DNA from 3 places in the Paenibacillus sp. Marseille-P2973 genome. Region 3 is predicted to be linked to each of the others. Evidence: riboswitches for the same ligand, from Rfam matches in the RefSeq annotation. Region 3 holds a riboswitch; each other region holds the start of a gene.
What was found. Region 3 has a riboswitch for thiamine pyrophosphate ahead of KB559_RS17680 (ECF transporter S component). Riboswitches for the same ligand answer to the same signal wherever they lie in the genome.

Region 1 (10,372 bases), on a different contig from region 3:
TTCCTCTCCTTCACGAACCTCAGGAGGCTTATTTCAGGAAAAAGAGCACAAAATAAATCTAACGAACCCCAACTTCGCTATGGAGTACATTAGAGGCAAAACGGCTCCATTTGTACCACAATAACGTTACTGGGGTTCGTTATAATTTCAAATTACTGGATTTAGGCCAAATAAGCGTTCCTGGTTCGTTAGACTTTCAGATCAATCCTACTTCAAACATTCCATTTGGCCGATGATCTCTTTCACCGCCGCTTTGATCCCGCCGAGCGGCCTTCCCGTCACCGCGGATATCACGGCGACGCCATCGGCGCCCGCGGCAATGACTTCGCCGGCGCGGGCGGCGGTAATTCCGCCTATGCCGACTAGGGGCAGGTCAATTCCAACGCCGCGAAGCTCGCGGAGAATTTCCGGCCCCTGCACCGCATGGGCGTCGTCTTTGGACACGGTCGGATAGATCGGGCCGATGCCGAGATAATCCGCGCCTTGGCTGGCCGCGAGCCGGGCCTCTTCGGCCGTGTGCGCCGATACGCCGAGCAATCGGTTCCCGATGCGAGCGCGGACCCTTGCCGGGTCCTCATCATCCTGTCCGATGTGGACTCCGTCGGCCCCGATCCGAAGGGCCAAGTCCACATCATCGTTGATGATGAACGGAACCCCGGCGCGGCCGCAGGCCGCCTGCATTTGAAGCGCCAGCGCCAGCCGCGCTTCTCCGGCAAGCGAGCCGGGGCCCTTCTCGCGGAACTGCACCAGCGTGACGCCGCCGGCCAGCGCTTCTTCCAGTACCCGAAGCGGATACTCCTGACAGTTGACGCTGCCGATAACCAGATACATCCGCAAATATTCGCGCATTTGATCAGCGGAAATCCTTCCCTCTGCCATCAGCCAGCCCCTCCCTGCCGTCGGCGGTAGGCCCAATGATTGGTCGGACCGTGGCCATGGCCAAGCTCCAGGCTATCCTCGATCGCTGCCTGAATAAAGTCTCTCGCCAGCTTCACCGCTTCCAGCGGTGCCATGCCCTTGGCGAGACACGCGGTCAGCGCAGCGGAGAAGGTACAGCCGGTACCATGCGTATGTAGGGTGGAAATCCTTTTGCCGGTCAGTTCCGTAAAGGACTTGCCGTCGTACAGCAGGTCCGTTACGATCCCGCCGCCGCGCCCTTCTACCTCAGGCGGTTCCCCCGGTCCGATCTTTCCGGCATAGTCACCGCTGGTTTCCTCGGCTGTTTCTCCATCCGCTCCGTCCGCTCCGCTGTCGCTTCCACCCCCGGCTTCATCATGACCGCCCTTGATCACGACCAGCTTGGGCCCCATGGCGCTGATGATCTCAGCGGCCTTCTTCCGGTCCTGCATCGTGCGGATCGTCACGCCGGAGAGTGCCTCCGCCTCCGGGATGTTCGGCGTAACCGCCAAGGCCAGCGGAAGCAGGTCCTTCTCCAGCGCGTGCACCGCTTCTTGCTGAAGCAGCTCAGCCCCGCCCTTCGCGATCATCACCGGATCGACGACGAGGCGTTCCCAGCGGAAGCGCCGGACCTCTTCGGCAACGGCATGAATGATGTCGGCGTTAAACAACATGCCGGTCTTCACGGCATCGACGCCGAGATCGCTGCCGACAGCCCGGATCTGCTCCGCTGCCGCTGAGGCCGGCAGCGGGTAGACCCCGCTGACACCGAGCGTGTTCTGCACGGTGACCGCCGTGATGGCCGACATGCCGTAAACGTTCAGTTCCTGAAACGTTTTGAGGTCGGCCTGAATCCCGGCTCCGCCGCCGCTGTCCGATCCGGCGACCGTCAGCGCCTTGGCAAGGCCGTGGCGGGTCACACCAGGCCCCCGGCCGTCGCCGCCTGGATTTCCCGGACGGAGGCGTAGCCCTTCAGCGAATGCGGATGCAGCTTCGCGAGCTCATCCAGGAAGGCGGTCTGGAAGCTGCCAGGGCCGAAGGCGGCCGTTCGCTCGGCGGCGCGGGCAGCCGCCGTGCCATAGAAGGCCAGCCCGGCCGTCCCGGCGAGCAGCAAGTCCTCCTCGACCGCCGCAAAAGCGCCCAACACCGACGTCAACAGGCATCCCGTGCCGGTTACCTGCGTCATCAGCGCGTCGCCGCCGCTGATCACCCGGCACAGCTTCCCGTCGGTGATCACATCCTCCCGCCCGGTGATGGCTACAACCGTTCCCAACTCCTGGGCGGCCCGGACCGCCAGGATGGCGTTGTCGTAGCTTCCGCTGTCACCGGCGTCCACGCCTTTGATCTCGCGGGTCTCGCCGATGAGATGCGCAATCTCGGCCGCATTTCCCCGCACCAGCGAAACCCGCACCTCACGCATGATCCGCAGCGAGGATTCCGTCCGGAATCTCGTTGCCCCGGCCCCGACCGGATCAAGCAGCACGGGAACGCCGTTCTCGTTGGCCGAACGCCCGGCGATGATCATCGCCTCCACAAGGTCGCTGTTCAGCGTTCCGATATTCAGCACTACCGCGCCCGCGACTTTCGCCATGTCGGCGACCTCTTCCGGTGCGTAAGCCATAACGGGAGAGGCTCCCAGCGCGTAAAGCCCGTTGGCCGTAAAATTGGTCACGACTACATTGGTCATGTTATGAACGAGCGGTTTCGTCTTTTGCAATTTGGCAAGAAGTGAGGACAGTTCTCTTTCCAGCATACTCATATTGTTCAATCAACCTTTCTTTATGAAATAGATAGATTTGAAAAAGAAAATAAAGTCTGCCCGGCTCAAAACACCGCCGCCCGCATCGGAACGGGCCATTCTTCCTGCTTATATGCCATGTCCCAGAACAGGTATTCCAGTTGGCAGCTATGCATAAAATGCTCCTTCATGCGCTCCCGCTCCGCCGCGCCGGCCTCTTCCGCCCATAAATCCACCTGTTTGCGCAGCTTCACCGTGGTATCACCCGCGAGCCCCCCATAAAATTGAATCCAGTCATAGAAGGGATGAGACGGCTCTGGCCGGACTTCCTCGATCAGCCTTTGGCCGATTTCCAGGTATGTCCAAGGGCATGGCAGCAGCGCCGCCAGCATTTCGCCAAGACTTCCTTCATGGGCAACCGTCAGCATATGTTTGATGTAATGGTGCGCGGAAGGAGCAAGCGGATAGCCCTGCATTTGCTCATATGTCACCCCCGCAGCGGTGCAGAAATTTTGATGCGGATGAACCTCGCTGTGCAAAATAAAGCCAATCTGCTCATTAAACATTTCAATATCTTCCCGCCGCGTGCATTTCGAAATCGCGATCCCGTAAATTCGCATATACGCATTCAAATATTCATAATCCTGTTTGACATAATGGATCAGCTGCTCCCTTTCCAGCTTTCCTTCCGCAATTCCGCGGACAAAAGGATGCTCATAGATCGCGTCGAACAGACCATCCGCCTCCCGGCGTACCTCCTCGGTAAAGTTCACCAACGCCCACCTCCGGTAAATAGTTTTAGAATAGGAATCCGCATACCAAAAAAACCGCCCCGGAAACGGAGCGGCTTCATCTGCAATATAATACGAACATACGTATCGCCTTTGAAGGGCCGGCTCCACTTCCCTACGCTAGTACGAACTAGATCAGGTTCAAAGGGTCCAAGAATTCGTCTCTTGTCTCAGCCGTTTAACGGCTCCCCTAGTGGATTTCCTATTCTATTGATACATACTGTACCCCAGGCTTACAAGATTTGTCAAACACGTCGCGAGGGAAGACTCTTTAATTACTTCTTATCCACCTGCAGCAGGGTAACATTCTTGATCGCATAAGTGTCTTTGATCTTCTCTTCCGAAATGACCTTTAATTTGACCAAGCTCGCGATTTTACCGGAATCCGGCTTGGACAGCATTCGCCAAAGCTCGAGGTCGGGCAGGGCTTCGTACAACCGGTTCTCATCGTATTCCCTCCGGTTTTGCAGGACGAGCGTTACCTTATGGCTTTCGAGATCCAGACCGGTCGTATCCTGATCCCGGCAGTAATCCAGAATGGCTTGGCGAAGCTCCCCCAATTCCCGGTCCAGCTCTTTCTGCTGCTGTTTTACCTCATAATAACGTTCCACGATCTTGTCCAAAAATTCTCACGCTCCTTTATATCCCATGGATATGCCGAAGCGTGCGATTTTAGGCCAGCCGGCCGCTAAACCTTATTCACTTGGCTTCCGCCCGTTCATGCAAGGGCAAGGTGATCGTAAACCGGGTCCCTCCCCGGTGGACGCTCTTCAAGGATACTGTTCCCCCAATTGCCTGAATCGCCTGATAGGAGAACGTAAGGCCAAGCCCCGTCCCTCTGGCCTTGGTGGAGAAAAAAACAGAGCCCAACTTCTCGATTTGGTCCTTCGTCATCCCGATCCCATTGTCTTCTATCGTCAACACGGCTTCTCCGCCAACTGCCCCCAGTTCCAGGGTCACCCTTCCCTCCGTGGAGTCGTAGCAGGCTTCAATCGCGTTCTTGATCATATTCATAAGTATCTGTTTGATTTTCTCGGGATTGGCCAGAATCCATATCTGGCCTTCCGGGATCTGCCCTTCCAGCGCGACATTGTTCATATTCGCATAAGGGCGCATCACTTCCACCGTTATTTTCAACAGGTTCGACAGATCGGTCGATTCTTGATGATCCGTCAAGGGCTTTGAGATGGAAAGATACTCCGAGAGTATATATTCGGTACGTTCCATTTCGCTAACGCAAATATCTATGTAACGATTGACTTTATCCCGTTCCAGCGAGGATTCGCGAATCAGCTTGAGGAACCCCTTTACCGCAGTGAGCGGGTTGCGTACCTCATGAACCAGCGATGCGGCTACCTGGCTAATCACCAAGACTTTTTCATTTTGCGCGTATTCGATAAACAGCTCCTTATCCTTCACTGCCTTTTGAAACAACGAAATCAGCAGCCAATTGCCGATAAAGTTCTGGACCGGAACAACAAATATATGAAACAACAGATTATTTTCGATAGGATCCGGATTATACAAATAGACGAACAGGAGCGGTACGAAGAAGAAAATGAAGCCCGCCAATAATACGACGGGCACTTTTTGCCTGGCAGCCAAGTACATCCGACGTAAAGCCAAGGATAGGGGAAAGATGATCAACATGATCACCATCGCAATTCCCATCCCGTCGCCGCCCAAGTACAAACGGTACAGTACAAATTCCAGCAGCAGAATGAGACCTGCAGGCAAGCCGCCGAAAATGAGTCCGAAGAAGAGAAACACATACCTTATGTCATAATAGTACCCGGTCACTGCGCTTGCCCCGAAGGTCATGGAGAAGAACAAGCAGATCGCAGTAGTAATTATAATGAATTTCCGCGAGTAATTCCGGGGCGAATCCCGGTAATAAACATTGAACATCAGAAAGGGCATAAGGGCAAAAAATAACTGGAGTATTATTTCCTTTACAATGGTCATCCGCAGTCACCCTTCATTTCCAGGACATTAAAATTTAGTTGTATAATAATTCCATCCTACTATCTTTAAACCCTTTAATTCCCGGCTTAACCAAGCAAATCACCAATTATTTACCGCATGTTCGATAAACGCTACCATCTCCTTAATTTCCAGGACCCGACCGTCGTCGAGCACGGCTTTTCCCGTAAACGTACCGAACAACTGATGGCATTTATTGTCCACGAACAACAGCTTCGTCGCCGTCTGCTGGTCATAAATCGGCGTGAACTCCATCTCGAATCTTCCGTCATCGCTCGTAATTCTTTTCTTGGACATATAGCCGCCGGCAGGCAAATCATAGATGACCCGGCCCAGCTTATGGGCCTTTCCGTCATAGAACAGCATATTTTCCGTGGCTGCCGACGTGTTGCCGAAGCCATGGCCAATGTTGAAGCCAAAGCGTTTCCCGTCCACATAGCAGCTGCCGTTTCCCCAAAACCATTCGTGACGGAACGGCCATACCCCTCTACCCCAATCCAGCAGCCCAAAGGAAGAATCCGGCTCAAAACGATACTCCTTACCGTCAACCTTTACAGAGCCTGTAGCAGGCATGCAATTAATCTTATGGTTGTAATAAAAATAGGAGCGATGCTCGTCAAAAGGCGTGGCGATGACGAGCGACGTTTTGTCGGGCTGGGACAGGGCGACGTCGACCTCCATCCTCGGCAGGTTCCCGCCGCCGCCGGCCCGGCAAATCAGTCTTCTTCCGCCTTCGTACACCTGAAATTGCATGAACATATCTTTCCGGCTGTAGGTCAGATCCCCTTCTTCGGCGGATAGCGGCATACGCAAACGGTTAAACGGCAAGGCAAGCATCCGGGAAACCTCATAATGCTTTCCGGTAGCAAATTCAAACAGCTTCACCGCAATACTGCCTGCATAAGATACATGTCCGATCGTAAGCTGCAGACAGTAATCGTCATTGGACACCTGATAGAAATCCCATTCTTTGATTTTCCAGGGTGGTACCTTAATTCCGGAACGGTTATAATTCAGCACGGCCTGTGTCGAATATCCCTTCTGCAAAAGAGAGCCGTTGCCGTCAAGCAGGTCCCCCGGCGTAACGATCTGATGTTGATAGTTTTGTTGCATAGCTTTAGCCGCACCTCCATATGAGTATGATTCTATTTTGGTTCCGAAGCATCCGACTGCAGTCGCATCTTGGCGAATCTCCCCGCCGGGATTAACGGCAATACCGTAAGAATCGTCACCAGCGCCGATACAAGAAAGAGCGTTTCGGTCGGCACCATGCCTGAAACTCCATCAATAACCCTGTGTACTCCGTATTGCGTGATCACGAATCCCGAAAGCAAAGGCCCGATCACCATGGGCAGACAGACGGCAAACACCATTCTGATCCCTTCAAATTGCCCCCGTTGCTGCTCGGGGTACAAATTTTTGACCCAGGCGGTCACCGTTTGCATCATCAGGACATAGCCGATTCCGGCTCCGAAAATCCCGATCAACAGCACGAAATGACTGGAAAACCGGGAAATGATAAGCAATCCTGTAACATTGGCCAGCACGGCAAACAGGATGACGGAGGCGAGCTTGCCTCGTTTGATGAATCCGGCAGCCGGCAACGTCAGGAATATGGCGGCCACGAGCCCGATGCCCTGTAAAGCGCCGGAAAGAGAGTAGCTCATGTTGAGGTAGTTGTTAAGATAGATAGTAATGTAGGGGAAATAGACATTAAAAGCGGTAAAGAACACGGCGTTAATCACGAACACCCAAAATAATTCCTTATTCTCCAGCACCGTACGTACCCGGAACACTCCGGCAAACTGGCGCCAGTAGCCGCCTTCCAGCTTCCTTGCCTTCAAACCCGGGTCATCCTTCAACATGAACAGCGCGAGTATCCCCGTCACCGTTACCATACCGCCCATCATCGTAAAAAAGGGAAAGAAATCAAGGGCATCCACCAGCATTCCGGATACGACGGCCCCGAATATCGTAGCCAGCACCGGCATGGCGGCAAAAGCCGCGCCGAGCTTGCCCCGGTTATGCACATTTGAAATGTCCGTAGTCCAGGGATTGTATCCGGCATCATAACCGGTCGAGCCGAAGAAGCTCATGACGGCATCGGCGGCTACGATGACGACGATGGCGATGATCAAGGGATTTTTGGGGATAAACTCCGTCGCTCCAAAAACCATCGTAAATACACCCCAGCAAATATAACCGACGGCGATAAACGGCTTCCTCTTTCCGGCCCGGTCCCCCCAGGTCCCGATCAAGAAGGTGGTCAGCGTAGATACGATCGCGCTGATGCCGACCATCCATGAAATAATGGACGGATCTTTGGCGATTTTGGCATAAACAAAGGTGTTGAACCAGGAATTTTCGATGTTCCAGCAAACCTGCCCCGCCATGCCAAGAATCCAGATCAATGTCCAATTTTTTGACGAAATGCCCCCGTTTTTAATAAACCTCAACCCCTTCCATCATGTCGTTACGCAGCTCGTTCAGCAAATCGTCATGAAGCTCATTCAGCAACCCTTCGTCCAGCTTGACGATTTCCCGGTCATAGGTCAGAATTCCGTTTAGTTCGGTCTCGACATCGGTCAGTTGGGTATAGACGGCAGCGGCTACCCCCTGATTGAGCAATGGTTTCAATTGCTTCTTGATCAGTGAGGCATAAGCGGCGTTCAGCGCTTCCCGGCTCTTGAACTTCCTATATCCGAAGCCTTTGCCTTCCCGCCACACATGCGCCTCCTCCATCAGACTGTAGCCCCCATATTCGGAAATCACGACCGCGCGGCCGCCGGACTTCTTCGGCATTTTCAGCTTGCGAAAATAGATATGCACGCTCTTGAAATCGCCCGCCTCTTGATCATGCCAGCCGCTGGCATGGTCCACCGGACGGGACGGGTCATAGGCCTTGAGCCATTCCGCAATGTCCGCGGCATCGAATTGTCCCCAGGCTTCATTGAACGGAACCCACACCCCGATGCACGGGACATTGTACAATGCGTCCACCATCTCTTTTAATTCCTTGCGATAGTTGTCGCGGTTTGAGGTTTCCGACCTGCCCAAGGCCTTATACTTGTCGTCTTTCACTTTGATTGCGCTTACAAAATTAGGGAGGATGAAATGATGCAAATGGTTCCAGCCCCCGCCGCCGTTAATCATGTCCTGCCAAACAATCAGTCCGAGCCGGTCGCAATGATAGTACCACCTGGCGGGTTCGATTTTAATATGCTTCCGCACCATGTTGAAGCCGAGCCTCTTCACGGTTTCGACATCATAAGCCAGTGCCTCGTCACTCGGAGCGGTATATAAACCGTCAGGCCAATACCCTTGGTCCAGGACACCATGCTGGAACAGCGGCTCCCCGTTCAGGAGCAGTCTGACTGCGCCGGCCTTATCCTTCCCGACACGGAAATCCCGCATCGCAAAGTAACTTTGTATCGTATCGAGCGTGCTTCCGTCTTCCGCATGCAATTGGACGGTTAGATCGTACAGAAACGGGTTGTCCGGGCTCCATAACTTCATTTTCGAAAAATAAAGCTTCAGTTCCCCGCCAACCGGACTACCCCCGGTTGCGGCGATTTCGCCATCCGCATAAGCTATCGCCTCAATGCGGTTATGTGCGGAATCGGATCCACCATTCGCAGAATCAATATGTATAAATACGGACAACTCCCCGTCCGCCAGGTCGGGCACCAGCCGAAAGGAGGCGATATGCGCTTCGGGAACCGGCTCAAGCCATACAGTCTGCCAAATCCCCGAGACGGCCGTATAGAACAGCCCCTTGGGATTCAAAGCCTGCTTGCCGCGTTCTTGCCCGAACGTGTCCGTCGGATCCCAGACCCGAACAATAATCTCTTGCTCTTGACTCCGCTCCGCATTTCCTGCATTCAAATGCTCGGTAATATCCAGGGAAAATGGGGTGTAACCTCCGGTATGTTCTCCGGCTTTACGCCCGTTGACCCAGATTTCCGTTTCCCAGTCCACCGCCCCAAAATGCAGCAGCAGCCTTCGCCCTTTCCAATTGTCCGGCACGGAAAATGTTCTCCTGTACCACAACAATTCCCCGGGACCCAGCGGTTGCTGCACCCCTGACAGAGCCGACTCTACCGGAAATGGAACCAGAATTAGACCGTCCCACAAGTCCGGTGTACCGCTCCCTTTCGCCCTGGGAGTGATCGCATATTCCCAAAGCCCGTTCAAATTCATCCACTCGTCCCTGACCATTTGAGGCCGCGGGTATTCCGGAAGCACTCGCTGCGGGTCGACCTGGCGCCCCCATCGGGTCTTCAGCCCTGCTCCGGCTTTCCAGCCGGACTGTTCCGTCCGTTGCATGTCATCCCTCCTTTTCTGCCTTGCATAATAGCAATTCTAATCTATATTTATTGTTTTGATAATCCATGAATTCCTCGCAAAAAGAGCGGAACCCGATATGCACCGGATCCCGCTCTCACTATATTCTCTAGCTCCATATTTCCTCGGCAATTTCCTTGATGAAGGCCAGCTTCCGCCACTGTTCTTCCTCCGTCAACAGATTACCTTCCTCCGTAGAGGCAAATCCGCACTGCGGGCTGAGGCAAATTTGGTCCAAGCCCACAATTTCCGCTGCTTCTTTAATGCGGGCGACAATGACATCCTTGTCCTCCAGCACTCCTGTTTTGGAAGAGAACAATCCCAAGACGACCTGTTGATCCTTTAGCTCTTTCAGCGGTGTAAAATCCCCGGCCCGCTCTGTATCGAATTCAAGATAATAGCCGTCGATATGCTGTATTCCGAACAACGTTTCCGCAACCGGCTCATATCCGCCAGACGAAGCCCAGGTGGAGTAGTAATTGCCGCGGCATACATGGGTCGTTACGACCAGGTCGGACGGCAATCCCTCAACCGCCTCCTGATTTACGCGGGCATACAGCTTCGCGATTTCGGCCGTATCCACCCCCGCACCCTGCATCGTTTTAGCGAATTCCCGGTC
Region 2 (10,372 bases), on a different contig from region 3:
AGCACCGGCAGCTGCTGGCGCCGTTTACGAAAAGCAAGGCTGATTCCCTGAATCTCCAGCGCGGCGGTATCGGTACCCGAGACGGAGGCGGATTTTTCGGTATTCATCATTGGCGAAAGCCCCCTTTTTATTTGTCTTCCTTCAGAGGTTTATAACGGACCAGCCATTTTTCCAACAGGGCGATCAGCGCAAACATGGCAAGGCTGATGGTTACTATGATGGTGATGGCCACGAATATTTTGTCCGTGCGAAAAGATGATTTCTGCAGCATCATGTAATATCCGATGCCTTTATCCGCTCCGATCCATTCGGCGATCACGGCCCCCATGACACTGTATGTGGCTGCAATTTTGACGCCGGATAGGATGGAAGGGAGAGCATGGGGCACCTCAAGTTTACGGAATATCTGGCCTTTGGACGCGCCCGCCATTCTCATATAATCCAGCATGACGCGGTCGGTACGGGTCAGCCCGTCCATGGCCGCGACGGCCACCGGAAAAAAGCAGACCAGGGTGATCACGATAATCTTCGGAAGAATGCCGAATCCGAACCAGATCATGAGCAGAGGAGCGAGCGCGATCGTAGGTATATTCTGACTAAGGATGATCAACGGATAAAGCGACGATTTCAGGAACGGAATATAATGAAGCGAAAAAGCTACCAGAAGCCCGGTTCCGGTACCGATGGCGAAGCCTAACAGCATAAGCCGCAGCGTAGCCATCGTATGCTTCCAGAGGCCGGCCGCGCCGCCCGTGGCCTCCCTGACGATATCGGAGGGGCTGGGGAGGATCCATTTTTCAATTTGAAAAATGGAGGTTGCCGCCTGCCAAACGGCCAAAAGCAAGATGACCGCCACTAAGGGCGGCCATATGCTGTTCCAGAGTCGGCGGAGCTTCATGGACGATATTTCTCGGTCAGCTTGTCCATGCTGACGCCTTGCGGATTGTAAGAGATTTTAATTTGCGAGATGATCCCCTTGCTGCCGAATTCCGTTACCGCTTCATTCATTTGCTTGACGATGGCCAGAAGTTCTTCCAGATCGCCTTCCATTGTCGTTTCCAGCGGATTGACCTGATACTTGACGCCGGATGCTTGAATAACCTCGATAGCGCGGTCGACATAAGGGATTACGTCTTCACCGTTCGGTGTTTTAGGAATGATTTGAATGCTGAGAAGTGCGTTTGGCATAATTGTTCATCCTCCAGACTTTTATTTAAAATAGGGCATTTATAGTGCGAGTTCAAAGTAACCTCTTATATTACTCAGGCAGAAATTCGTTGGTAAAAGCCTTGTCGGTATCCAGTTCTTTCTCGATCAAGCCCCGCTCATGCATCCAATCGGAGTAGTTCTGCCATACTTCGCGTTTCTGTTCTCCCCAACGGGCCGCGTCATCCTGGTATTTCGGGCTCAGCCATTTTTGGCTTGCCAGGACCAGTTCCTTGTCCAAATCCGGAACCGCCTTAAGCAGAATGTCCGCGGCTTCCTCCGGATGCTCGATCGCGTACTCATAGCCCTTGGAAGTGGCCCGCATAAAGGCCTTCACCAGCTCAGGGTCGTTTGCGGCCGTTTTTTCATTCGTTACGATAACCGGGGTATAATAATCCAGTTTATCCGTATAATCCTTAACATATTGCATGTCCAGCGGCTCGCCGCGCAATTCGGCTTCAATTCCCGTCCACGCATAAAAGATCCAGGCAAAATCGATATCCCGTTTTACCGCCGTAAAATAATCGGCTTCGCCCATATTGACGAATTTTACTTTGCCGACATCGGCCCCGGTCTGGTCCATAATCGATTTCAAGATCGCTTCCTCGACAGGGGAGCCCCAGCCGCCATAGGTTTTGCCTTCATAATCTTTAGGAGTTTTGATGCCCCGGTCTACCGGAGCCGCAAAGCCCGAGGTATTATGCTGAATGACTGCGGCGATCGAAACGAGCGGAACGCCTTGAGTGCGGCCCTGGGTCACGCCCTCCTGGTAGCTGATGCCGAAGGGAACTTCGCCGGAAGCTACCATGGCGTCTGCGCCGCCGGATCCTGGCAAGAGAATATCGACGTTCAGTCCTTCTTCTTCATAAAAGCCCTGTTCTTTGGCTACATAAAGACCGGTGTGGTTCGTGTTGGGACTCCAGTCGAGGACGATCTTAACGTCCTGCATGGATTTGGATGGTTCCTTGCCGGATGAGGCTGCTTCGTTTCCGGCCGCTTTGTTTGCCTTGCCGTCGCTTTGGCCGCAGGCCGTCAAGGCCGCGATCAGAAGTCCGCACAGCATCAGCAGCGTCCATTTTGTTTGCTTCACAGAAATTCTCTCCTTTTCGGATGTGGAATTTCCGCAGTTTCTCGTTCAATGCATTCCTGAAAACACTCTGTTGGCGGCAGCGTCCTCTGGGATCCGGATACAAAAAAAGCGCCCCGGATCGGGACGCGTAGGTTCATGGCTACGAAAAAACAAGCTCCATGCTAAACATTCTTCCTACGCTGGCATTACCCAGATCAGGTTAAAGGGTCAGTGTCTTGAGGACACAATCTCAGCCGGCCAATTTCCAGCTCCCCTGAACTATAAACTGCGGATTACACTAGTCATTATAGTCCGGCATCAACTTTCTGTCCAGCAAACTTGGTTTTGATTTGCTTTTTACATTCCGGCAGAGTATAATGAAAACAATTGAAGTTTTAAGAAGTGATATTCAGATATTGAAAAGAGTGTCAATTTTTAAAATGAACTTTTTTCAATATGTGAATTTTTTTATGTAAAAAAGGATCATGTTAATCTTTAAACAGGAGGTAATCTTTCATGGAAACAGGAACAGTAAAATGGTTCAACGCTGAGAAAGGCTTCGGCTTTATCGAAGTTGAAGGCGGAAATGACGTATTCGTTCATTTCAGCGCTATCACAGGCGAAGGCTTCAAAACGCTTGATGAAGGCCAACGTGTACAATTTAACGTTGTTCAAGGCAACCGCGGACCGCAAGCCGAGAACGTCGTAAAACTGTAATGCAGGCATAACTGCTCTTAACGCGTGCGTTAAGGGCAGTTTTTGTTTTTTTTAAGCATACGGTTGATGGTTTCCGGGGTTAGTTACTCATAGAGGTGCTTGGGCAAAAGAACTTTATAGGAGGTAATCATGAACTACCGTAAAAAAACGATTGAAGAAATTCCTGAAGAGAACACGCCGGTATGGTCTTGCATGAGCGAGGATTGCAACGGATGGATGAGGGATAACTTTGCGTTTGACTATGTTCCGGTATGTCCGCTGTGTTCCTCTGAAATGGTGAAGGGAACGAAGATGCTTCCGCAACTTATCAACACCAACTCCATGAAAGTGGACCGTTAAACCGGTCCGGATTTGCCTATGAATCATAATAAAGCTGCCTCCGGGGAATACAGGGGGGCAGCTTTTTTGAATTTATAGAACTCTTATGTAATTTTAAGCGCTAATATCAAGACCCGCTCTTGGTTTTCCAGTACAGGATGGCCAGTTGCGTCCGGTCGCGGACGCCGAGCTTGCCGAGAATATCGGTGACGTAATTTTTGACCGTTCCCTCGCTTAAAAACAACTGTCCGGCGATCTCCTTGTTGGACATGCCGTCGGCAATCAGCCTAACCACATTTTGCTCCGCAGTCGTTAATCCCGCCTCGGTCAGCTTGACATCGGATGGAGCTGGAGGAGCGGGGCGCAACAGTCCCGTCAATTTCCGCGCCACATCCGGGTGAATGAGCATGCTTCCGCTATGTACCGTTTTGATACCTTGAATGATCCGGTCGGGAGGGATGTTTTTGAGTAAATATCCGCTGGCCCCATTCCGCAACGCTTCAATAATAAATTCATCATCGTCAAAGGTCGTCAGTATCAGTACTGAAATGCCGTCAGACAACGCTTTGATCTTCTTCGTTCCTTCAACCCCGTCGCAGACGGGCATGCGGATATCCATCAGCACCACATCCGGATAAGGCCCGCGCCCGATGATCTCAGCAGCCTCAGCTCCGTTGGAGGCCGAACCGGCCACCTCGATTTCAGGATCCAGACCGATCAACAAGGTCAGGCTCTCCCGGATGAAAGGGTCGTCGTCCACAATAAAAACCGTCAGATTCGTTGTCGTCATAAGGCGTTTCACTCCGATCTCCCCATTGAGAATTATATTATCTCTTCATGCCGCACAACCGGCAGTCTTGTTGTTATCGTAAAGAACGGGCTCAGAGAGATATCCAACTGACCGCCCGCCAAAGCGCAACGCTCTTTCATACCTGTCAGCCCGAGGCCTTTCGTCTCGGATGGCATCGTCTCCGGCAGGGCGCCGTCATTGCTAACCGCCATGCAGACTTCACGATCTTTGTAGGAGATGACGATGTTCACGGACTCGGGATGTCCGTGCTTCAGCGCATTGGTGACAGCTTCCCGGGCGTTTTTGTACAGGATCAGTTCCTGGCTCGGATACAGGGCATAAGGATTTCCCTCCACCGTCAAATTGGTCCGCAGCCCGGTCTCCCGACCGACCTCTTCCAGCATGCGTCCCAGGGCGTGAATTCCCGAAACTTCCTCGGGAAGCTTCATGCGCCGAACCGCCGCTCTCATCTCGTCCAGCCCGGAAGTCAATTGATCGCGAATTTGCAGCAGCATAGTCATTCCCTTGTCCTGATCCTTCGGGATAATCTGAAGCGCCGCTTCCATCATCATTTTAGCCCGGATCAGACGGTGACCTACATCATCGTGGAGCTGGCGGGAGATACGGTTTCGTTCCTCCGCCTGCGCTGCTCCTTCCACTTGCTTGGTGAAAAGCAGCAGCCGGTTTCTCGTTTCATCCAGCTCGTAATGCTTTTTGCGGAGATCGTCGTACCGGGTATCGGCCGATTGTTTATTTGTGGCGAAGTTCCGGAGAAGAGCGAGAAGGAGCCCTGTGATCAAAAGGAAAAGATTGCTGGCCGCAATCCACGGGAGAGGCTGACCGTAAACGGCATAGTTAAGCGCGGCAACGTGAAAGCCGAATAAGACCCAGCGGGAATAGGGGTGCGGCAGCCGCATATATAGAAACACCGGAGTGACGGCAGCGAAATCGGTCAATTCGCCATAAGTCTTGCAGAACCAGGCCATATACATGATTTGTACGACCGAAAGGACCGCAAGCGGAGCTTCGAATACAAAAATCTGGCCCGCCACAAGGAGGCCCAACAGGCATAAGACCCGAATTAAATACAGCCCGTATCCGGGTTGCGAGAGCTCGTAAATCTGAAGGAAGCAGGTAATCAGGGCGATTCCGTAAGCCAGCGACAGCAGGGTTCGTTTAGGCATATTCCCCAACCTTTTTTCTTATGTACTGCAAAGCTGGATTCATTATAGCACAACACCGTTTCGGTAAAAGTCCTTTCTTCAAGAAGAGGTGACTATGGTCACCCGCAAGTTATGACCATCTCTACCTTCGGAAGCGGAGGGATCTTGATAGAATGAATACAGGAATTGGGAAAAGAAGACGGAAGGCGGGGAAGAACGATGGCTCTTGTAGAGATGAAAGATGTGATTAAACGTTATGGGGATAAACTGTCCGTGGATCATTTGAATCTGTCCATTGAAGAAGGGGAGATCTTCGGGCTGCTCGGTCCGAACGGGGCCGGCAAAAGCACCGCGATCAACATGATCGTCGGGCTGCTGCGGATGGATCAGGGAGAAATTCGGGTTGACGGCATTTCCGTTAAAGAGCAGGTGCTCGAGGTCAAGCGGAGAATCGGACTTGTGCCGCAGGATCTGGCGTTATACGAAGGAATGCCGGTGGCCGACAATGTTGCCTTTTTCGGGAAGCTGTACGGCTTGCGAGGCCGGCAGTTAAAGGAACGCGTCGCTGAATCGCTGGCCTTCGTCGGCTTGGCGGATCGGGGAAAGGAATTGCCAAAGACATTCTCCGGCGGCATGAAGCGAAGGCTGAATATCGCTTGCGCGATTATGCATCGTCCCAAGCTGATCATTATGGACGAACCGACTGTTGGCATTGACCCGCAGTCCCGTAATCACATCCTGGAGTCGGTCCGGGAATTGAACCGGTTGGGGTCCACCGTGATTTATACAAGTCATTATATGGAGGAAGTGTCCGCCATTTGCGACCGGGTGGCGATCGTCGATCAGGGGCATGTGATCGCGTGCGGAACCCAAGGAGAGCTGCGGGAACGCGTGGCCGACGAGGAGAAAATCAAAATCAAGGCTACTGGGATTAACGATCAGGTTATCGGTGAACTGCGGATGCATCCGCGGATCTCTCGGGTTATGCAGGAGGGCAACGATGTGGAGCTGTATACGCCTTCGTCCCAAAACGATCTGCAGGACATTCTCTACATCTGCGCCAAGCATGACGCCATCATCCATTCCGTCGTGTGCGAGCAGCCTACGCTGGAAACGCTCTTCTTGAATCTGACCGGGCGCACGCTGCGGGATTAGGGGGACGGTACGATGAAATTATGGACGATTTTGTGGTTTGAAATCCGCAAGCTAATCCGGGCGAGGGTAGTGTTGCTAAATCTGTTTTTACTCCCGCTCCTGCTAATCTTTATCTTGGGGAATGCCTTATCCGCCGTGTTTGACTCCGGAGAGGATATCAAGCTGGATAAATCCGTGGTCACCTTGGTGAAGCCGGCGGGGGAAGCGGCTGGAGATTTCGGATTGCAGGAATTCCTAGATAGCCCGGAGATCAAATCTTCGATTGAAGCCCGCAGCGGGGTTAGCCGGGAACAAGCGGAAGCTGACCTGCGCTCGGGAAAAATCGACTTTGCCGTAGTAATCCCTGAAGGCTTCGAAGCCAATGTCAACATGGGGCAGCCTGCCCACTGGGAATATATATTAGGGAAAGACCATCTGAAAAACCATGTTGCCACCATGACTTTCGACGCTTACCTGGACGAAGTGAACCGGATACAGGCATCGGCTATCGTATTAGGACCGGAAAAGGCGATCCCGGCTCAGGCGGATGCGGAGAACAACGCAGCCTTTTCATATGTCGAGAATGCTTCATTGAACGAAAAGGGCGATTCGTATTCGGCTTTTCAATATTACGCGGCTTCCATGCTGATCATGTTCCTGCTTTATTCCGGGTTGATGGTCAACGAGAGCCTGAACAGCGAAATCGAAGGAAAGACGTTATATCGGTTGGGTTCGATGCCGATTAGTCCACTGCAGATTTTTGTAGGGAAAATATTCGGAAACAGCATCGTTACGCTTCTGCAGGCCGCGGTCATTATTTTTGGGACCTCCTGGTTGTACGGGGTTAAATGGGGAGCCCATCCGGGGTATCTGCTTGCGATTTGCGTATTGGTCGTATTGTGCTCTATGATGCTTGCCGTTACCGTCTCTCTTTTAAGCAAGTCTCAGACCACGGCGAACGCGATCGTGCAGTTTATTATCATTCTGATGACTTTCCTAAGCGGAGGCTTCCAGCCGATTCCGGTAGATCTGATTCAGAAGCTGAGCGAAGGAACCGTAAATCACTGGGCGCTGCAGGGGATATTGCGCATTATGCTGGACGCGGCTCCGTCAGAAATTTTACACCATATTCTGATGCTGAGCATCGTCGGTGGCGTACTACTGCTGATTGGCATGATTTCGTACCGGAAGGCGGGATATCAATATGAATAGTTTGACGATTGCCTGGAATATGATCCGGCAGATCGCCGGCACGAAAAAGGGGGCACTCCTTCATATTCTGCTCCCTTGCGTGGTAATCACCCTGGCGGTTGCCTTGATGGGGCAGCAAGAGTCCAGTAAAGCACGGATTCTATACGTGAATGAGGATGGCGGGACAGCAAGCACGCATTTGCTGGATGAATTGAGGGCGAAGCCGGACTACATGCTGAAAGAGATAGAAACCGAAGAGGCTATGAAAAAGGAGATTACCGGGAGCAAAGGCGAAGCCGGTTTTGTGATCCCGTCCGGGTTTACGGATGGCATCTTGTCCGGCAACTCCAAGGTTGTACGCATGTATGAGCTGAAAATGAGCGAAGCGTCGATCACGCTCCGGTTGACGCTCCAGCAGTTGTCCCAGGGGATGGCTTCAACCGCAGGGCTGGCCGGGGACAAAGCGGTTTTCGGTACGATGCTGGAGCAGACGAGAAAGCATGCCGTAAGCTCGGTCAAGCACGATATGCAGATTTATCCCAAACCGGGATTGAATATCGTGACCGGTTTTACGCTTATGTTCTTGATGGGGCTCGTCAACAGCTCGGTAAGCAAAATACTGGAGGACCGCCGGCGCAGAACGATGGCCCGGGTATTCAGCGCCCCGGTTCGGGCCTGGGAGATTACGCTGGGCAATTTCCTCGGGAGCTTTGCCGTAGGAATTACGCAAATTTTGCTGGTTCTATTATTCAGCGGTTATGTCCTGCGTTATGATTACGATGTGCCGTTACTGCAGCATTTTATCGTGCTGGGTGCCTTTATGCTCGTGGCAATGGGCCTCGCAAGCGCGGTCGCGGGTCTGATCCGGAATCCGCAAAATGCAGGCATGCTTAACAGTCTCATCATTACGCCGACCTGTATGCTTGGGGGCTGTTTCTGGCCGGTTTCGTTTATGCCCGAATTTATGCAGAAGGCCGCGAACTTCGTTCCGCAAAAATGGACGATTGAAGCCGTAGAGAAGCTCTCGGCTGGCGGGGGGATGGGCAGTGTGACGCTGCCGCTGGCCATTCTGGGATTAATGGCATTAATTCTACTGGCGATCGGTTCGTCGATTCTCCGGCCTGCCGAGACTCAGGTGAGTTGATTTTTTTCCCGTATAGGTATTGAATTTAAGGTTATCTGCAGGCTTAAGGGTCGGCGGATAGCCTTTTTGTTTTTTTTGAATAAAGAATGTATGAATTTAACTTGGAGAAAAGGATTGCAACAAGGGGTGAAATCTAATATCTTGGAACTAATATGGACAACGATGCTACTGCAACCAAGAGGAGGGATATCCCCGTGCATAGTAATTTTAAGGTGGGATCCCAGATTCTCGACATTCCTTCCAACCGGGGGCAGAGAAGATTCGCTCTGCTGCTTGCCCTGCTTATAATCGTCATATCTCTGGCAGCGCTCCCATTCGGAATGAAAAACCTTCCCGCCTTCGGGCCCTTTCTGCCGATCTTCATATCCTGGTTTATTTTCGGCGATCTGCTTACGGCCTTTATCCTTTTTAACCAATACAGGGCTTCCGGGGTCCCGTCCCTTCTCGTTATGTCTTGCACTTATTTATTTACGGGATTAATTACTGCATTGCACATTCTGACCTTCCCGGGAATTTTTTCGGCGGAAGGCATGCTCGGCGCAGACAGTCAGACGGCTGCCTGGCTGTGGATTTATTGGCACGGAGGCTTTCCGGCCGGGATTTTGTTATATTTATTTGTAGGGAAACGACATCCAAAACCCCTGACCTCGAAAAGCGAAATATCGATGTATGCGGGGATAGGACTTATTCTTACTATTGCCGTTGTTTATTTATTGTTCAAGTTGTCTACGGGTTGGAATCATCTGTTCCCATCATTAATCGAACCTAGAGGGTACTGGAGGGTGCTTGAAACCGGCGTCGGTCCTGCTGTGGGTGTGGTTAATTTAATGGCTCTTGTTATGGTCATGGTTCGTTTTCGGGCTCGCGGCGTTCTGCATCTTTGGATTTCCGTGGCCTTACTGGCTCTTCTGTTTGACATTCTTCTGACGTTGTTTGCGGGAACGCGCTACAGCTTGGGATGGTATCTGGCCAGAATTAATTCGGTCATCGCCGCAACAGTGGTGCTGTGCTCGGTAGTCAACGAAGTGAACCGGCTATTTATCCGGTTGTCCGACCAGCATAAACAGCTGTTGGAATCCGGGAAGCAATTGGAGAGGGCGAATGAGGAGCTTGTGCGTTTATCCAGTCTCGACGGGCTGACGGAGATTTCAAACCGAAGGCGATTGGATGAGATCATATCTTGGGAACTCGTAGCTCCCGAAGAGAGACACACGCCGCTTTCGTTATTGATTCTGGATGTGGACTGTTTCAAAGCGTATAACGACCATTACGGGCACTTGGGCGGTGATTATGTACTGAAGACGATCGCTCAGAGCATTTCTCGTGAGGTAAAGCCGTTTTTCGGTTTTGCTGCCAGATATGGAGGAGAGGAGTTTGCCATCCTTTTGTCCGGGCTGGATGCCCGCGGTACATACGAAGTGGCGGAAGGGATCAGGCTGACGATAGCCGGCCTTGGGATCGAACATGTCGGTTCTACTGCTTCCCGGGAAGTGACGGTTAGTGTCGGAGGATACTGTTTGCCGCCATTTCAAAGAATCGATGAGGACGAGTTCATTTCTTTGGCGGACCATTGCTTATATGAAGCGAAGAACGGGGGGCGTAATCGCTGCGTCGTTACGGGATGGGTTAAAGAGCCCGAA
Region 3 (10,372 bases):
CAACGGCAGAGACCAGCGTTACGGATTTCGTAAAGCCGGCATGAACGAAATATGGTTTGACACCTACCAGCAGCCTATGGCTTTTGCCCGCTATTTGCTGCAGCATCATTCAGGCCCTCGCGGATAACTCTGTACAGCAAAAAACACAAGTCTTACCGGAAAAAGCCCTGACATGGCGAATACATGATGAACGCTTATTACGGATTGGCGGAATACCTGACATCCGCAATGTGAAACAGCGGGAAAACGTCGCTAAGCATCAGGGCCAATACTACTGCCGCTGCGAATACCGCAGCGGCCAGCGGATCATAGCGCGTGAATAGCGAAGGATAATAGTAGGATCTCCGGCCGTTCCCGTTGAAAGCCTTCGCCTCCATCGCTACCGCCACGCGATGGGCTCTCCGTATACTCTGGGACAGCAACGGGACCGCGTACATCTTGATGCCGGCAAACCATCCCCGCGGCCCTTTCAGACTCCGCGCTCCCCGGATACGGAGGGCGTTCCGCCGGATCAGGAATTCTTCCCAAACCATCGGTAGCAGCCGGATCGAGGCCATAAAGCTGTACGCATATTTGGGGGGAAGCTTTACTTTCTGCATCAAAGCATAGAACAAATCCACAGAAGATGTCGTGAGAACAAACAACAGCCCCTCCGACGCAAAGGTTACGGATTTAAACCCGATATGAATGCCGCGATAGAAGCTTTCCTCCGTAATCCGGATCAACCCCCACTCCCACCACATTTCATCCCCTTTACCGAAAAGGATCATCGTCGAAGAAGACGATATAAACACCAATCCGAAAGACAGCACGATCAACAACACCTTCCAGAAGGCATATCCGCTTTGCCAGAACAGCAGCAGCGTGAACATCACCGCCTGGTAGAACATAAAATCAAGCCGATGCGTAAACAAAGCCACGAAAAAGAGCAGGATGACAAGCACCAGTTTAAGTACCGGATTGGCTCTGTGCATCCATGTCGTAAAGGAAGGATTCAGCCATTTCTTCATAGCAATACCTCTACCGCGCCGGTCTCGCACACTTTATGCGGAAGTGAGGATCCCCGATTCGTATATCCGCAATCGGTCAGGGTCCCCTCTCTGACTTCCCATCGGCGTGTCGCTACCGCTTCCGCAATCTGTTCCTCGTGGGTTACCATCACGACCGCTGTTCCTCTACGCCGCATTTCCTCGCACAAATTCAAAATAGCAAAAGTGTTCACGGCATCCTGCCCGAACGTCGGCTCGTCAAGCAGCAGCACCGGTCTCTCCATGACAGCTGCTCCCGCCACGCTCAATCTCCGCTTCTGTCCGAGCGATAATTGATACGGATGACGCAGCTCTAATCCGACAAGACCGAATTGGTCCAGCGCATGATCTACTCGCCGCTGAATCTCTTCCGAAGAGAACCCTTCTTCTATTAACGAAAAACCGATTTCCCGGTCGACCCGGTTCTCGACAAACTGAAATTCGGGATTTTGAAAGACGAATCCTATTTTTTTCGACAGCGCCAGGATTTGCCGGGTTCGAGTCTTCTTTCCGTCGAACCGTTCACCGCATAGAAGATAGCTTCCCTCGGAGGGAAGCAGTCCCATCAGCGCAAGCAGGAGCGAGCTTTTTCCGGCCCCGTTCGGGCCCGTAACCGCAATGAAATCCCCGGGGTACACTTCAGCCCGCTCGATCTGAATAACCGTGCGGTCCCCGCGAAAGCCTTGGAACTCGGAAAGCTCGATAACCGGCCGGAGTAATGGTTCCCCGGCAGTCAGCCGGGTGGAATTGGCCCAAGGCATGATCCCCTTTTCCGCTTCCTGTGCTTGGCCTTCCGATGCCCGAAAACGATCCCAGACGCCGGGATGCCAGATCCCGTATTCCTCCAATTCCGTTTGGCAGCGGACAAACAACTCCTCCGGAGCCCCTTGCCCCAACAATTGTCCCTGGGGGCCGAACAAGGCTACCCGATCCACCAGCCCCAGATCAAGCACCTCCTCGATCCGGTGCTCGACAATAATGAGTGTCCTTCCCTCGGCCACCCGGGAAACTGCCTCCCAGATTTGCCTTCGCCCCTCTGGATCCAACAGAGCGGAAGGCTCGTCAAGCAGCAGTACCTCCGGATCCATCAGCAGAATTGAAGCGAGGGCCAGCCGCTGCTTCATTCCCTGGGACAACGAATCAATCGGAAGATGAATCTCCGGCAGATGAAGCCCGACTTGTTCTAGAGCATCTACCATCCGCGGTCGCATTTCCTCTCTTGGAATTCCCCGATTCTCCAGCACAAAGGCCAGTTCCTCATCAACAAAAGGCATGCAAAACTGAGTATCTGGATCTTGGAACAGCATTCCCCACGATGGGGGAATCACTTGCTCCGAGCTCCTCATAGGCACCTCCACTAGCCCCGGAATGATGCCCGCAAGCACCTGCAGCAGCGTTGACTTTCCGCTGCCGCTTGGCCCAAGCAGCAGCAGTCTCTCTCCGCGCCTGACCGAGAAGGAGAGATCTTTAAACACAAAGGAGTCCGTCTCAGGATATTTGAGACGTAAATCCCGAACCGCCGCAGCCGTATTGAATTCCGTGTATGTACTTGATGCTGTGGCGTTGTTCCGCAAAAGATCCATCGTTAATCTTCCAATGCGGCGTAATCCTTCGCCGCAACGGGCCGAAGCAGCGAGGTGACGCCGGTCGCTTCTACCGCCTTAGCCAAAGCATAGGCCAGATAACCGGCAATCAAAGCGGAGCTGACTGCACGCATCGAGTATTTGGCAATGAGCATCCAAGTGCTATAGTCAGCGACGTAACCGTAATAAATATCGGGGATCAGAGAGCCCACGGAGGCGCCGACTCCCGCCAGAGCAGCCACGGAGCCGGAAAATTTACGGTAACGGAACAAAGCGAACACGAGCTCAGCTCCTAACCCCTGGAGCACACTGTATAGCACCAGTTGAATCCCCCATTCGCTCCCGAACAAAATCTCCACGTGGGCCGCCGCCACTTCGGCCAGAACAGCTACACCGGGTTTTCGAATCAGCAGAAAGACGAGGGTTGCAGCAATAAACCACATGCCGTAGACCAGTTCGTCCGCTTGAAAGAACAATGGGGAAAACAGCTTGTAGACGGAAGACCAGAAGTGATAGATTACTCCGAGCACAAGCGATACCAGTATCGTCACCAGAATGTCGCTCAGCTTCAGACCCCTTCTCTGGGCGGGAATAGGCGCCCCAGGGCCATTTCCTTGATTCAAACTCTCTTGCATGATAAATCCTCCTTTTGACTAAATAGTGGTTTGGACGCAAAAAAACCGGCTGAATAAGCTCAGACGGTTGCTAGGTCCACGGGAGAAAAGCATGAGTAATAAACATGCATTCCGGAACGTTAGATTCTCTACGCTGGCATTATCCAGTTCAGATTAACGGTCTGCAGCGGGTTAAGCTGCCATCTCAGCCTGATTCACTCAAGCCCCCGTATCCCTTATGCGATTGGAATAAATATACTCTAGAACCTTCCAAATAATCAAGCAAAAAAACAAGAAGGCACTTTCGCAGTTGATTTCAAGCCTATTCTATGTCAATATTAGCGGAAGTGGAAAAGGGATTATTGTCCCGTTGATCATGGTGTTAGGGGGATACGACTTGGCCGCAAACTGGATGAAATGGATGACAGAACTGACCTCCCGAAAGTGGATTTCCAGGCTAATGGGCCGGTTCTCGCATTCGCAAGCGAGCCGCTATTTAATTCCTTGGTTCGCAAAATCATACGGTATTCCGCTGCATGAGGCAGAGATGGAATTGAAAGAATACCGTACGCTAAACCAATTTTTTACGAGAAAACTAAAGAGCGGCATGCGGCCGATTGCTCAGCTGGAAGGCGGGTTGATCAGTCCGGTCGATGCGCTCATTACTTTTATGGGGGAAATCCGGTCGGGCACGATTCTGAATGTCAAAGGCCAGGATTACACCCTGAAAGATTTGCTTAACCATTCACCGCATGCGCAGACCTATGAGCATGGATATGCCTTTGTCCTTTATCTGAGCCCGACCGACTATCATCGGATTCACGCTCCCGTAGCCGGTACCTTGGTGGAAAGCGAGCATATTAAAGGCCGTGTGTATCCCGTCAATGATTTCAGCATGCGGAATATGAAATACGTGCTCAGCCGCAACGAGAGGTTGATAACCTACATATCGCATGAACGCGGAGAGATTGCCGTGGTCAAGGTCGGAGCGATGAACGTAAGCAGCATCCGCTATACCGACGATCAAGCCGAGATATGGAATCAAGGCGACGATCTGGCCTACTTCGAATTTGGCTCCACAGTGGTGCTCTTGACCGAGAACGGCACCTTCGAGCCGTCCCCGGAGCACGCCGTCGGCCAAAAGGTCAAGATGGGCGAACTCCTGGGGCGCTTCTACCCGCCTTCCAAATAACCCGAGGGGCCAGTTACTTTACGGTAATGGCCCCTACGGATGCGTTCAGCGACAGAAGCGGACCTCCGTCTCCCCGCTTGCTCTTGCCTTTCGGTGCCCCATCAACCCCGCCGATATCGGCATTCGTTTCCAGATCGCAGTTCACCGAATCGGCCAGCGTGGCTTCAATGCTTCCAATATCCGCATTAACATATAAATTCCCGCCGCTCTCCATCCGTCCTATGCTAAGCTCGATACTGCCCGTTGAGGTGTTCACCTTCGATTCACCCGTAATTCCCGCATCCACAATTACAATTCGGCCTACGTCATTATCAACATCATAGCTTCCGCTCAGCCCGGTAAGAGTGATGTCTCCGACATTGTTGGTCACCCGGAAATCGGTAATATGTTCGGGAAGACCGATCGTGTAATCAATGCTGAACTCGGAATAATTGTATTTCTCTTTTGCCCACTCCCAAAGACTTCGGTCCGGATCGTCCTTCGCATGTGTAGATACGATAAGCCCTTCTCCTTCAGGGGTGATGGATACGGCCGCCTGATCAAGCACTTCTTGCAGATCAACCTTACGGAAGGTGCTCTTGTGCGCCCAAATCTTCGCTTTTACCGTAACTTCGTTTCCCTTCGTCCCCTGAATCTCCACATTTCCAACACTGTTATCCAGCGTAAGCTTTGAAGCCGAATCGCCTTGTGTCGAAGCCGAAAGCTCCAGCGTCGTTCCGTTTTCCTTCAGTCTTTCTACCTGACCGTCGACGGTTTTTTCTACCGTTTGCCCGATCGCCCCTGTCGCCGCTTCGGCGATTTCCTTCGCTTTTTCGTTCGCTCCCGAACAAGCGGTAAGCATAACCAATACTGCTGTCGCCGCCGCAATCGCTAACGGTTTATATTTTGTATTCATTCTTTGTCCTCCTCATATGGGGTTCTCTATGTATTCTTGTGCGCTCATATAAATCGATGCTACTATCGTAATCCACCGGAGGATAAATGAACACTGGCTGCAGACCAGATTCCTCCTGGACCAAAGTCGGAAGGACAGCCGCCTCTAAATAACCCCATAAAAAAACAGCCGTCCAGAGCAAGCTCCGATCGACCGTCTTTATCAATCATATCTTATTTGAACACCGGAATCGTAATTCCCGGCGCATGAAATTAATGTTGGAAATGACATATCATATCCCAGCCAATCGGCTTAAAACCAGGTTTCATCATCCCGGTCGGACCGTCTTGGCCGACGAAAACGGTAACGAAAAATACCGCTTCCCGGTACTGAACATGCTCTGCTGCGCATCCGCCGTCTCTTACTCATTGCTGTACACCTCCTCCCGGACCTCGGCTATAAAAAACAATTACCCGCCAAGAATAAAGGTGAAACAAGAATCAGCGAATTTCGGACGGACTTTTTCCGGTATACTGCTTGAACTGACGGCTGAAAAAGAAAATATCACGGTATCCAAGCGCGTCGGCCACCTCGGTAACGTTCATGCCGGCGTGCAAAAGCAGATGCTGGGCCCGGTCGATCCGGGTCTTGATAATGTAGGATTGCACGGATAACCCGATAATTTCCTTGAACTTAATCGAGAAATATCTTGGCGACAATCCGGCACGCGCCGCTAAATCTTCCACTTTATGCGGCAGCCCCGGGTGCTGCGAGCAATAATTCGCCACCTCTTGAATCACTTCGTTCAGTTGATGGCTTACTTTTTTCTCCCGGGGCACTTCCCGTTCTTCCCGGAGTAAATAAATCAGCAGCTGCTTTAAAATGAGGCGCGCTTCCTCTTCGGCTCCGTACGCCTTAACCAAAAACAGCCGGACATAACGCGAAAGCATGTATTCAAAATCCAGCCTATCCTCCAGCTTCCGGTAAGATGAAGGTACCTCGGTGACAGGCTCGTCGACGTCAAAATGAATATAAGTTAAAACTAACGGACGCTGCGGATTATGCGTAGCGCTCGTATGATCGCCCTTGCGGAACAAAAAACAGCTTCCCGGGCCGACCTGAATGGGTTGATCGTTCAAAACCACCGTACCTTCGCCGCTCCATACATAGAATAAATCGTAGTTTTGCAGCGCTTTTTCCCGCTTATGCCATTTCCAACCTGGTTCGCATACGATCTTGGCAAAGGCCGGCTTCAAAATGAACGAGGACGGGGATATATGGAGCATCTCCTTACCTCCTGAAGACTATTAGAGGTTGTTCAAAAAGTCATCTTTCCACGACGTAGCAGATCATGAAGCGGATTCGACGTCGAATCTTGAATTCAGCCGGGCCTTCCGTTGCTCACGTACCTTATGTACGCTCCGCTACTCAGTCCCTAGCTTCATCCAACCTTCTTGGTCCTGAAAACCTGACTTTTTGAACTCGCACTCTTAGAATTTGAATGATACCTGCATAAAAATACAGCAAGTATTATTTCGATTATACTCCTATTCGCAAATTTCTTAAATATCCTTCCACGCAAGAGCCATTCGAAATACGCCTTCTATGATTTGGTCGTCTTCCAGATGGGAAAGGCTGAAGCAAGCGGCAGGCGGGCCGGGGGTCAACCGGTAAACGTCACCGTCCCTAAATTGCACGCCACGATTCCGGGCCGCCTTCTTAAAAGCCGCATATTCCTCCGGCGAATGCCGCCAATCCGCAAACAACAACAGGCCCGCATCCGCCTGCTTAAGCGCGAATAAACCAGGGACTTCCGCCTCCAGCGTGCGGCGGAACAACTCCTGCTTCGCGCTGTAAATTCTGCGCATCCGGCGCAGATGCCGCTCGTAATCGCCCCGGCGCATGAAGCGGGCCAGCGCCCGCTGCTCCAGCCGGGCCGGGGGCACCGGCTCGTAAAGCCCTTTGGCCAGCAGGACCGGCGGGACCAGGCTGCGGGGCAGCACGGCATAACCGATGCGCAATGAGGCGAACATCGTCTTCGAGAACGAGCCGATATAGACGACGCGCTCATCGCGGTCCAGCGCCTTGAGCGGCTCCAGCGGGCGGCCGCCCCAGCGGAATTCCGTGTCATAGTCGTCCTCGACGATGACGGCATTCCGCGCCGCGGCCCACGCCAGCAGCTCCTGCCGCCGCTCAGGCGAGAGCACCGCCCCGGTCGGGAACTGGCGACCGGGGGTTACAAACAGCACCCGCGCGTCCCAATCGCGCGGGATGATGCCGTCCCCGTCCACCGTCCCGGGGACGGCGATCCCTCCGCAGGCGGCCACCGCCTTGGAGATCCCGTGGTAACACGGGTCCTCCAGCACGGCCTGCTCGCCCTCACCCAGCAGCAGCTGGGTGAGCAGCATAATCGCCTGCATCGAGCCATTGAACAGGCAGATTTGCTCCGCATCTGCCGCTATGCCGCGGCTGCGCCGCAAGTACGCTGCGATGGCGCCGCGCAGCTCCGGATCGCCCGCCGCCGTGTCCGCGGCGGGTCCGCCGCCTGGGCCGCGCTTCTCCCGGGCGGCCCAGGCGAGCGCGCTCTTCCACTCGGCGTGCGGAAATGCGGACGCCGATGGTCCGGCGTCCTTGAACGAAATGACGCCGCCCGCGGGACCGCTCTCCGGCTCGCCACTTCCCGGATCATCCGGCGGCGCCTGCTCCATCACTCTTGTCCCCCAGGGGGACAAGCAGATATCCGCCGCCTCCCCGCCGGGCTCTGCACTGGGCCGCATTACCTTGGACACGAACGTTCCGCTTCCCATCTCGGAATGGACGTAACCCTCCGCTTGCAGCAGGTCGTAAGCATGGGCCACGCTTCCCCGGGACAAGCCGTAGATCTCAGCCAATTCCCGAGAAGAAGGAAGACGCGTGCCCGCCGGGAGAGTTCCGTCATGAATGGCAGCCCGGATCGCATGATATAAAGCGAGATATTTATACCGGTACTGCTCGCTATAAACATCTAACGGAATGGAGAAGTTCAAACCAAACCCTCCTCTAACTTTTAAAGTGGACTATTAAAATTAATGTAAATTGGTTCTTTTTTTATGTCAATTCCGGAAATAAACTGTTAGAAATATACGGGTTGTTCGAAATCGAAATGCAACCCATTCAAGCGGAGGGGAACTGAAATGAGAAGAAAAGAATTTGAAGTAGAGGAAGCACAGGAAGTCGAGGCCTTTTTGAAAGAGATGAGCTTCGGATTTCTCGGCACGGTCGGAGAGGACGGATGGAGCCGGGTAACTCCGCTCTACTTTGCGTATGACGGGCAAAATTTTTATTTTCACGGAAGTCTGGCCGGGGAGAAGATGAAGCATCTTGCGCATGATCCGAGGGTGAGCTTTACGGTAGCCAAGGAATATGCGATCATTCCGTCTTATTTTACCGATCCGAATCTGGCTTGTCCGGCTTCCGCCTTTTTCAAGAGCGTAATGGTCCGGGGCAGAGCGGAAAAAGTTCAAGACCCGGAGGAAAAAGCGACGGCATTGACGCTGTTCATGGAGAAGCTTCAGCCGGAAGGCGGCTACGACCCTATTCGGGCCGATGATCCTCAGTATACGGGACAGCTTAAGAGCGTCGCATTATTTAAAATCGTTCCCGAAACGGTCAGCGCCAAATTCAAATTTGGACAAAATATGAACGAACGAAAGTTTTCCGGGGTTATGGACGGGCTTCAGGAGCGGAACCTTCCGCTCGATCCCGAAACGATTGAATTAATGAAGAAATTTTGTCCGCGGCATGCTTGAATTCCCGGGTAGAGCGCGATTTGACCGTGACGGTAATGGGACGAAATGATATAATGTTAGGCAGTCAAAACGGAACTGTCCATTATCAAACCCGATCGGAAGGATGAAACGTGATGAACCCACTCGCGGAGCAGTTAAACGAGAATTTGAAGTCCGGCAATATCCATGTGTACGAAATGCTGTCCACTCTTGGCAAGGAGATTTATTTCCCGAAAGAAGGCATTCTGAGCCAGTCCGCTGAAGCGACGGCCGGAGCGAAAAAATACAATGCCACGATCGGCATCGCAACCGAGAACGGCGGACCGATGCATCTGGCCGCTATTCAAGACACCCTGTCCGCTTATAAGCCGCAGGATTTGTACCCTTATGCGCCTCCGGCCGGCAAACCGGAGCTTCGCACCGTATGGCGCGAAAAAATGATCCGGGAAAACCCGTCACTTGCTGACCGCAACTTCGGCAATCCCGTCGTTACCACCGCGCTTACCCACGGCCTCAGCATCGTAGCCGACCTGTTCGTCGATGAAGGCGATGCGGTCATCTATCCGGATAAAAACTGGGAGAACTACGAGTTGACGTTCGGCATCCGTCGTCACGGCTCGATCGTCAACTATCCGCTGTTTACCGACGATATGAGATTCAACAGCCAAGGCCTGCGCGAAGCTCTCCTGGCCCAAAAGGACAAGGGAAAAGCGATCGTAATTCTGAACTTCCCGAACAACCCGACCGGATACACGCCGGGAGCCAAGGAAGGCGAAGAGATCATTGACGCTGTCACGGAAGCCGCCGAAGCGGGAATCAACGTCGTGGTGGTTACCGATGATGCCTATTTCGGACTGTTCTTCGAGGACTCCTTGTCGGAATCGCTGTTCGGCAAGCTGGCCGGACGCCATCCGCGCATTCTGCCTGTCAAGGTTGACGGCGCTACAAAAGAAGAGTACGTATGGGGATTCCGGGTCGGGTTCATCACTTATGCCGCCGAGGAGGCGGGAGTTCTGGCCGCCTTGGAGCAAAAAACGATCGGCATTATCCGTGCGACCGTATCCAGCGGCGCCCATCCTTCCCAGACCTTTGTGCTTCAAGCCTTGAAGTCTCCGGAGTTTGAAGCTCAGAAGGAAGATAAATTCAAGGTCATGAAAGGCCGCGCTAACAAAGTCAAAGCCCTGCTGGACAGCGGCAAATACGGAAATGTTTGGGAATACTACCCTTTCAATTCGGGTTACTTCATGTGCCTCAAGCTGAGCACGGTGAATGCGGAAGAATTGCGTCAGCATTTGATCCGCGAATATGGCGTAG

Region 1: linked by a shared signal. The riboswitch ahead of tenA (thiaminase II) and the one ahead of KB559_RS17680 (ECF transporter S component) in region 3 are both predicted to bind thiamine pyrophosphate.
Region 2: linked by a shared signal. The riboswitch ahead of KB559_RS12260 (ABC transporter substrate-binding protein) and the one ahead of KB559_RS17680 (ECF transporter S component) in region 3 are both predicted to bind thiamine pyrophosphate.

The regions. Positions count from the first base shown of each region.
Region 1 is NZ_JAGQEH010000007.1:64,215-74,586, forward strand. It holds gene thiE (thiamine phosphate synthase) at 208-879, opposite strand; gene thiD (bifunctional hydroxymethylpyrimidine kinase/phosphomethylpyrimidine kinase) at 879-1,817, opposite strand; gene thiM (hydroxyethylthiazole kinase) at 1,814-2,656, opposite strand; gene tenA (thiaminase II) at 2,722-3,408, opposite strand; TPP riboswitch at 3,522-3,628, opposite strand; gene KB559_RS15410 (hypothetical protein) at 3,702-4,049, opposite strand; gene KB559_RS15415 (sensor histidine kinase) at 4,126-5,391, opposite strand; gene KB559_RS15420 (DUF2804 domain-containing protein) at 5,491-6,522, opposite strand; gene KB559_RS15425 (MFS transporter) at 6,555-7,865, opposite strand; gene KB559_RS15430 (glycoside hydrolase family 2 protein) at 7,852-9,735, opposite strand; gene KB559_RS15435 (5-methyltetrahydropteroyltriglutamate--homocysteine S-methyltransferase) at 9,863-10,372, opposite strand, start outside.
Region 2 is NZ_JAGQEH010000005.1:27,308-37,679, reverse strand. It holds gene KB559_RS12275 (ABC transporter ATP-binding protein) at 1-110, opposite strand, end outside; gene KB559_RS12270 (ABC transporter permease) at 128-898, opposite strand; gene KB559_RS12265 (thiamine-binding protein) at 895-1,188, opposite strand; gene KB559_RS12260 (ABC transporter substrate-binding protein) at 1,259-2,269, opposite strand; TPP riboswitch at 2,451-2,561, opposite strand; gene KB559_RS12255 (cold-shock protein) at 2,792-2,992, shown strand; gene KB559_RS12250 (cold-shock protein) at 3,122-3,331, shown strand; gene KB559_RS12245 (response regulator) at 3,438-4,100, opposite strand; gene KB559_RS12240 (sensor histidine kinase) at 4,133-5,284, opposite strand; gene KB559_RS12235 (ABC transporter ATP-binding protein) at 5,483-6,418, shown strand; gene KB559_RS12230 (ABC transporter permease) at 6,431-7,609, shown strand; gene KB559_RS12225 (ABC transporter permease) at 7,602-8,732, shown strand; gene KB559_RS12220 (sensor domain-containing diguanylate cyclase) at 8,927-10,372, shown strand, end outside.
Region 3 is NZ_JAGQEH010000009.1:115,950-126,321, forward strand. It holds gene KB559_RS17665 (YheC/YheD family endospore coat-associated protein) at 1-127, shown strand, start outside; gene KB559_RS17670 (energy-coupling factor transporter transmembrane component T family protein) at 198-1,010, opposite strand; gene KB559_RS17675 (ABC transporter ATP-binding protein) at 1,007-2,611, opposite strand; gene KB559_RS17680 (ECF transporter S component) at 2,614-3,246, opposite strand; TPP riboswitch at 3,355-3,466, opposite strand; gene asd (archaetidylserine decarboxylase) at 3,623-4,417, shown strand; gene KB559_RS17690 (hypothetical protein) at 4,431-5,312, opposite strand; gene KB559_RS17695 (helix-turn-helix domain-containing protein) at 5,792-6,577, opposite strand; gene pdxR (MocR-like pyridoxine biosynthesis transcription factor PdxR) at 6,854-8,317, opposite strand; gene KB559_RS17705 (pyridoxamine 5'-phosphate oxidase family protein) at 8,465-9,079, shown strand; gene KB559_RS17710 (aminotransferase class I/II-fold pyridoxal phosphate-dependent enzyme) at 9,193-10,372, shown strand, end outside.